DNA from 2 places in the Pseudomonas sp. B21-028 genome. Region 1 is predicted to be linked to the other one. Evidence: predicted binding sites of a transcription regulator. Region 1 holds the regulator's gene; the other holds the start of a gene.
What was found. Region 1 encodes sigma-54, which starts transcription at its own class of promoters, with help from an activator protein. Its sites were predicted from a motif close to ANTGGCATNNANNTTGCTNT; they were not measured.
Positions count from the first base shown of each region.

Region 2: LOY35_RS08100 (flagellar hook-length control protein FliK) is a predicted target of sigma-54. The motif match lies at 2,404-2,423, and genes of this name have one in related genera.

Region 1 is NZ_CP087184.1:1,000,069-1,004,250, forward strand. Features, by position in the region: gene rapZ (RNase adapter RapZ) at 1-285, opposite strand, end outside; gene ptsN (PTS IIA-like nitrogen regulatory protein PtsN) at 288-752, opposite strand; gene hpf (ribosome hibernation-promoting factor, HPF/YfiA family) at 765-1,073, opposite strand; gene LOY35_RS04300 (RNA polymerase factor sigma-54) at 1,151-2,647, opposite strand; gene lptB (LPS export ABC transporter ATP-binding protein) at 2,867-3,592, opposite strand; gene lptA (lipopolysaccharide transport periplasmic protein LptA) at 3,592-4,137, opposite strand; gene lptC (LPS export ABC transporter periplasmic protein LptC) at 4,124-4,182, opposite strand, start outside.
Region 2 is NZ_CP087184.1:1,779,115-1,783,296, reverse strand. Features, by position in the region: gene fliM (flagellar motor switch protein FliM) at 1-279, opposite strand, end outside; gene fliL (flagellar basal body-associated protein FliL) at 289-792, opposite strand; gene LOY35_RS08100 (flagellar hook-length control protein FliK) at 994-2,355, opposite strand; gene LOY35_RS08095 (Hpt domain-containing protein) at 2,458-2,802, opposite strand; gene LOY35_RS08090 (SpoIIE family protein phosphatase) at 2,834-4,182, opposite strand, start outside.

The DNA.
Region 1 (4,182 bases):
TTCGTCATCGGCATCCAGGTACAGCACATCGCACTGGATATGCCGGTTGCGTACTTCCTCGAGCAGTTCGGGGAAACGCGACAGGTGGCTCGGCAGGTTGCGTGCGTCGATGGAGACCGCTACCAGCGGTTGCGCCAGCTCGGTGTGGATCAACGCCCGTTCGGCCAACTCCGGCAGCAGGCCGGCCGGCAGGTTGTCGATGCAATAATAGCCGCTGTCCTCAAGCACATTGAGCGCCGTGCTTTTACCGGAGCCGGAGCGACCGCTGACGATGATCAGGCGCATGATTAATGACCGTTCTGCTCGTCCAGGACGACCTGATACAAGGCTTGGTTACTCGGTGCGCTGCGCAGTTTTTCGCGCACTTCCTTGCGGTCCAGCATGCTGGCGATCTGGCGCAGCAGCTCAAGATGCGCATCGGTCGCCGCTTCCGGAACCAGCAGTACGAACAGCAGGTCGACCGGTGCGCCGTCGATGGCGTCGAAATCTATGGCGGCTTCAAGGTGCAACAGCGCGCTGATGGGCGTGGTGCATCCCTTGAGGCGACAGTGGGGAATGGCGATGCCGTTGCCAAAACCGGTGGAACCGAGTTTTTCACGGGCAACCAGGGCCTCGAAGACGTCCTGCATTTCCAGATCCGGCACTTCGCGGTGGATCAGGTTGGCGATTTGTTCGAGGGCTTTCTTTTTACTGCCGCCCGGCGCGTTCACCATGGAACGGCCGGGGGTCAGGATGGTTTCTAGTCGGATCATGGATTGGGGGGGTTAACGACCGGTAGCGCCCTGGAGGAGGCTCTGGGTCTTTTCCTTATGCTTTTTGAGTTGGCGATCCAGCTTGTCGGTCAGCAGGTCAATCGCGGCATACATGTCTGTGTGCTCCGCGTTGGCAACCACCTCTCCGCCGGGAATATGCAGCGTGGCTTCGATTTTCTGCAGCAGCTTCTCGACGTTCATCGTGACCTGCACGTTGGTGATCTTGTCGAAATGCCTTTCCAATCGGTCGAGTTTTTCGCCGATGTAGGTACGCAGGGGTTCGGTCACTTCCAGTTGGTGTCCACTGATGTTGACTTGCATACAGCTTCTCCTTCGTTGCCAGTGCATAAAGCGGCAGGCAGAAATGCCTGCCACTGGAACGCTGTGGCGTGGCCTTGTTACATCAACCGCTTGCGTTCGCTCGAAGGCGCGATCCCGAGGGATTCACGATACTTGGCGACGGTACGGCGGGCCACCTGAATGCCTTGTGCCTCCAGTAAACCAGCGATCTTGCTGTCACTCAACGGCTTTTTCTGATTTTCCGCGGCCACCAGTTTCTTGATGATCGCGCGGATGGCCGTGGAAGAGCATTCGCCGCCTTCGGAGGTGCTGACGTGGCTGGAGAAAAAATATTTCAATTCGTAGATACCCCGTGGGGTATGCATGAATTTCTGTGTGGTCACCCGGGAGATTGTCGATTCGTGCATGCCCACTGCCTCGGCAATGTCATGCAGGACCAACGGTTTCATCGCTTCGTCGCCGTAGTCCAGGAAACCGCGTTGATGTTCGACGATCTGGGTGGCAACTTTCATCAGGGTTTCGTTGCGACTCTGCAGGCTCTTGATGAACCAGCGCGCTTCCTGCAACTGGTTGCGCATGAAAGTGTTGTCGGCGCTGGTGTCGGCGCGTCTTACAAAGCCCGCGTATTGGGCGTTGACCCGTAGCTTGGGTACCGATTCCTGGTTCAACTCCACCAGCCAGCGATCGTTGTGCTTGCGCACGATCACGTCGGGAACCACGTACTCGGGCTCGGTGGCCTCGATCTGTGAGCCTGGGCGTGGGTTGAGGCTCTGGACCAGTTCGATCACCTGGCGCAGCTCATCTTCCTTGAGCTTCATGCGGCGCATCAGCTGGCTGTAGTCGCGGCCGCCCAGCAGATCGATATAGTCGGTGACCAGTCGCTTGGCTTCGGCCAGCCACGGCGTCTTGGCGGGCAGTTGGCGTAGCTGCAGCAGCAGGCACTCACCCAGGTTGCGGGCGCCGATGCCGGCCGGTTCGAACTGCTGGATACGGTGCAGGACGGCTTCGATCTCGTCCAGCTCGATGTCCAGCTCCGGATCGAAGGCTTCGAGGATTTCCTCGAGGGTTTCGTCCAGGTAGCCCTGGTTGTTGATGCAGTCGATCAGGGTCACGGCGATCAGGCGATCGGTGTCGGACATCGGTGCCAGGTTCAACTGCCACAGCAGGTGGCTTTGCAGGCTTTCACCGGCGGAGGTGCGGGTGGTGAAGTCCCACTCGTCATCGTCGCTGCTCGGCAGGCTGCTGGCGCTGGTCTGGTAGACGTCTTCCCAGGCCGTGTCCACGGGCAGGTCATTGGGGATGCGTTCGGCCCACTCGCCATCCTCGAGGTTATCCACCGTCGGGGCGGCTTCCTCCTGGTAGGACGGTTCCTGGATCTCGGTATTGGGTTTCTGCTCGACGTTGTCGGCCAGCGGATCGGTGTTGTCGAAGTCGTCGCCTTCTTCCTGGCGTTCGAGCATCGGATTGGATTCCAGGGCCTCCTGGATTTCCTGTTGCAGGTCCAGGGTCGACAATTGGAGCAGGCGGATGGCCTGTTGCAGCTGCGGTGTCATCGTCAGCTGCTGGCCCATTCTCAAGACTAGCGATGGTTTCATGGCAGGGGCTTAACACCTTATTCGCCGGCGCACATGCGCCATCCACTACAAGGGCGCCGGAGCGCCAAACCTTAAGCAAATTATATGCCTGAAACTGAAGTGTTTGCCTAGGGGAAGTTCTCAATTAGTTTCCCCATGATAGGGGATTCACTGAGAACATCCCGAGGCGCTGCGCGGTTAAACCAGCGGCGCCGGGACAATTTGCCAGACACTTCGCGCTTACAGGCGGAACTCATGGCCCAGATACACTTCCTTGACCAGTTCGTTGGCCAGGATGGTGGCGGAGTCACCTTCGGCGATCAATTGGCCGTCATTGACGATGTAGGCGGTTTCGCAGATGTCCAGCGTCTCGCGCACGTTGTGGTCGGTGATCAGCACGCCGATCCCCTTGGCCTTGAGATGGTGGATGATCTGCTTGATGTCGCCCACCGAAATCGGGTCCACGCCGGCGAACGGTTCGTCGAGCAGGATGAATTTCGGTGCGGTAGCCAGGGCGCGGGCAATTTCCACCCGGCGCCGTTCGCCACCGGACAGGCTCATACCCAGGTTGTCGCGGATGTGGCTGATGTGGAACTCCTGCAACAGGCTTTCCAGCTCCTGGCGACGACCGGCCTTGTCGAGTTCCTTGCGGGTTTCGAGAATCGCCATGATGTTGTCGGCGACCGACAGTTTGCGGAAGATCGACGCTTCTTGTGGCAAATAGCCGATGCCGGCCTTTGCCCGACCGTGCATCGGCTGGTGGCTGACGTCCAGGTCGTCGATCAGGATGCGGCCCTGATCGGCCTGGACCAGGCCGACGATCATGTAGAAACAGGTGGTCTTGCCCGCGCCGTTGGGGCCGAGCAGGCCAACGATCTGCCCGCTGTCGATGGACAGGCTGACATCGCGCACGACCTGACGGCTTTTGTAGCTCTTGGCCAGGTGCTGAGCTTTCAGAGTTGCCATTACTGGGGCCTTTGCTCGGTTTTCTTTTTCGGCTGGATGACCATGTCGATCCGTGGACGCTGCTCGGTCACCTTGTTGCCGGTGGCGCGGCCGGCGCTGGCGAGTTTCTTGTTCGTGTCGTAGACGATTTTCTCGCCCTGGGTGACGTTGTTGTCCTTGTCGATGACCTTGGCGCGATCGATCAGCACGACGCGGTCCTGGGACGCGTGATACTGGATGGTCACGCCGTAGCCCTGCACGGGCTTGGTGTCGCCGGCCGTTTGCAACTGCTCGAAATAGGCCAGGTTGCCCACCGAGGTCACCACGTCGATATCGCCGGACTGGGTGCGGGTGATGGTCACGGTATTGCCGGTGACCTTCATCGAGCCCTGGGTGATGATCACGTCGCCCCTATAGGTGGCGATACCGTTCTTGTCGTCCAGTTGGGCGTCGTCGGCCTGGATGCGGATAGGCTGGTCGCGGTCGTTGGGAAGAGACCAGGCGCTCGCGCTTCCCAGTGCTGCGCCCAGACTGAGCAAAATAGGGAGGGTTTTAGCGAGCTTCATACTGTCCTCTTACGTTCGATAGCAGGTGTATCCTGCTTTCCTTCA
Region 2 (4,182 bases), 780 kb from region 1:
CACGTACTCCCCGAACTTCATCACCTGCACGCCACCGACCGCTACATCGGCGGAGCGACGCAGCATGTTGAACATGCTGATGCGGGTGTAGCGGGCGAAACGTTCGTTGATCATTTCCAGGGTCGGCATGCGTCCGCGAACGATGCGATCCTGGCTGGTCAGGTCGTAGCTTTTGACGCTGCCCGGTTCAGCAGCGTTTTCGGTCTGCACCAGGCCGTCATCGACGCCGTGCAACAGCGCGTCGATTTCGTCCTGGGACAACAGGTCCTGCACGGCCATGGCGGGTTCCTACTGCAATACGAAGTTAGTGAAGAGCAACTGTTCGATCACCACTTTGCCGAGCTCTTTCTGAGCCACTTCCTGCACGCTGGCCGTGGCTTTCTGACGGAGCATTTCCTGGCCGACGGGGGTGGCGAGGGTGTCGAAATTCTGTCCGGAGAACAGCATCACCAGATTGTTGCGGATCAGCGGCATGTGCACCCGCAGCGCTTCCAGATCAGCCTGGTTGCGCCCCAGCAAGGTGATGCTGACCTGCATGTAGCGTTGACGGCCATTCTGGGTGTAGTTGGCGACGAAGGCAGGTGCCATGGGCTCGAAAATCGCTGGCTGCTTGCCCACCGGCGCGGCCTCGACCACTGCCGCCGGCTTGCTCTGAGCACTGTGCATGACATACCAGGTTGCCCCCACGGACACACCGATCGCCAGGAGCAAACCCACCACGATCAGGATGATCATCTTGAGTTTGCCTTTGGTTGCGGGGTCTTTTACAGCTGCTGCTTCGCTCTTCGCCATGCCAATAATCCGTCACTAATCGGGGGGTTTACGGTTGCATGGCAAGGCAGGAGCAAGTGTTATGCCAGAAGCAATTTGCAACACCCGAAAACACCTGTGGGAGCGAGCCTGCTCGCGATAGCGGTGGCTCAGACACTTTATGGGTGACTGGTCTACCGATATCGCGAGCAGGCTCGCTCCCACAAGGGGTTACCTCGCCGATCAGGCGTAGTAATCGACCGCGCTGGTGCCGATGACGCTGGTGGTAGCGGCCGCCACCTCAGCGACGCTGGCCGGCAGGGGTTCATCTGCCGAACCCACCCGCCCGCCGGAGGATGACGTGCGTCCGGCCTGGGCTTGCTGCTGCGCCTGCTGATCCGGGTTCTGCGAACCACGGGACTGATCGGACACGTTGACATCGACCTGGCCCATGCCCTGCTGGGCGAAACTGTCCCGCAGGCGATGCAACTGGCCTTCGAGGGCTTCGCGAACGCCGGAGTGGGCACTCATGAAGGTCACCTGGGTCTGTTGATCCGGCACCATGTTTACCCGGATGTCCAGGCGACCGAGCTCGGCGGGCTGCAGCTGGATGTCGGCAGCCTTGAGATTGGCGCTCGACAGATACATCACCCGGTTGACCACTTCTTCGGTCCAGCCACTCTGATTCATGGCGATGGGCTGGTTGACCGGCACCGCATTGGCGGTCTTGGGCGTAGCCGCCTGGGTCAGGGCCGCCAGACGGTTGGCGAAATCATCCACGCGGGTGTCACTGGAAGCCGAGCCCAGATCCTTGAGGCCCTCGCCGATCAGCCCGCTGAATGCCTTTTCCCCGCCCTGGCTGCCAGGACCGGTACTGTTCTGGTCAGCTTGCACAGTCAGCATGCTTGCCATGCCGGCGGCAAAGGTCTGGGCTGACGTCGGCTCACCGTCGAGAGGAGCCGGGGCGGCGGTCTTGGATTGGCTGGTAGCGGAAACGTGACCCCCCTGCTCCATTGCCAGTCGCAATGCCGGCAAGGCGTCGAGCGGGTCGGCCTCGGGGTCGAACTTCGGGTCCTCTGGCGGCGCGGCCGGGGCCAGCGGCACGACCGGAGTCGCCACCGCAGCCGCCACCTGCGGCACAGTCGAGGCATCCACCACAGGCGTAGGCACCACGTCGGCCTGGACCACAGGCGCAGCCACGTCCGGCGGCAACATCGGGTCGACGACAGTATCGGCAGGGGCCGCGTCCGCTACCGGGGTCTCGGTCTCGCTGTCGGCATCGGTGTCATTGTCTGCCGTGTCATCGGCCTTGACCGGCTTGTCGGCGGGCAAGGGTTTGCCGCTATCGGCAACGGCCGGCTCCGGGGCGGCAGCCGTTTCATCGCTGGCGTTCTTTTTGACGCTGCTGTCGGGGGTCTTGTCGCGCACCGGCTTCATCGCAGGCTCAGGGGCCGACGAGGATTTGACGGGGGCTTGCTGGGCGAAGACCTGGGCGAAGCTGGAGGCTCTATTGCCGAGGTCCGGCGCCGCTGCCGGCGGATTGACGGCGGCCTGCGGCTTGGCCTGCGCAGCGGCCTGAAGCAGTGTATTGGGCGTAACGGGCATAAAAAGGTCTCCGCTGCACTGAAATCATAGGTACAGTCGGAACTGGACAATGCAAGGGGCGGGCCAACGTCCGGACAGTGGCGACGCCTGACAGGTCATCACTCAGCAGTGAAAGCCTTCGCGCTCTTCCTGGCAGAGATTTCGGACATGGGCGAATTCGCTGTCGATTTCGCTGACCAGCTTCTCGATGCCGCCCAGGGAGGGCTGTTTGGCACGCTGCTCCAGCTCACCACACAGTTCGGCCAGGCGGATGGCGCCCATGTTGCTGCTGCTGCCCTTGAAACTGTGGGCGGTGGCGCTCAGCTTTTCGGCGTCGCGGGCTTCATGCAGCACGCGCAAGCGTGCCTCGGAGTCGTTGAGAAACGTATCCAGCAGCTCCAGATACCCTTCCTCCATGACTTCCTTCAACGTGCTGAGCACGTCGCGGTCCAGATGAATCTCGTTCACTTGTTCGCTCCCTGATCAAGAGTGGCGCGGATTATGCCAGAGCCTCCCAGAAAAACTCCGCGCGGACACTACGACCATCGTCTGACCAACAGGCCTGGTGGCTCAACTGACGCACCAGGCTGACACCACGTCCCGACAACCGATCACTGCTCAGCGGCTGGGCCAGCACACGGGCAACATCGAAGCCCTCACCGCTGTCTTCAACCTCGATCACTAGGCGACCACCGTCGCCGTGGGGCGTGACATGCAAGTGTACCCGGATGTGACCGGCGGCCAGTTCATCCAGTCGGCTGCTGCGCTCCATGTAATAGCGCGCAAAGCCGGAGGCATCACGCTTGATGCTCGAATCGAGCCCCAGCACTCCATGCTCCAAGGCATTGGAGTAGAGCTCCGATAGAACGCTGTAGAGCGCGCCACTTTGAGCCCTGAGCCCATGCACCTCAAGCAGCAATTGCAGCAAGTACGGCATCGGGTTGAAGCGCTTGAGGGTCTGGGCCCGAAACTCGAAACTCACCGACCAGTCCAGCGGACTGGACTGGCCGCTATCGGAATAGACCGGTGGTGGCGGATTGAGTTGCGTCGGCGCGACCATCCGCACTTCGACCATGCTGAAATCGTCGCGGGCCTCGCCACGAAAGTCCCGCAGGGCCTGCTGGATATCTTCAAAAAGACAATCGGGCTCACGGTTGGCGGCAAATACCTGCTGCAACCGCTCCACACCGAACAACTGGTCATCGTCATCGCTGGTATCGATCACGCCGTCGGACAGCAGGAAGACCCGGTCACCCAGCGCCATGGGATGCACTTCGGTACGATCATCGAACAGTTGAGGCGTGAGCACGCCCAATGGCAAGTGCCGCGCCGGCAATGGCGTGCGCACGCCAGTGAGACTGTCATGCAGGTACCCATCGGGCATGCCGCCATTCCAGATTTCCACCGTGCAGCGCTGGAAGCCCAGGCAAAGCAGCGTCGCGCAACAGAACATGTCCACCGGCAGGATGCGTTTGAGCTTGGCGTTCATTTCCCGCAGGATCTGCGCCAGGCCATAGCCTTTGGCGGTCATCCCGTAGAACACTTCCGCCAGCGGCATCGCCCCGACCGCCGCCGGCAGGCCGTGCCCGGTGAAATCCCCCAGCAGGATGTGCATGTCGCCGGCCGGATTGAACGCAGCCAGCAACAAGTCGCCGTTGAACAGGGCGTAGGGCGATTGCAGGTAGCGGATATTCGGCGCGCTCAGACAGCCGGAATGGGCAATCTTGTCGAATACGGCCTTGGCGACCCGCTGCTCGTTGAGCAGGTAATCGTGGTGCCGGGCAATCTGGTCACGCTGCTCCACGACCGTGGCCTGCAACCGGCGCAAACGATCCATGGCCTTGATCT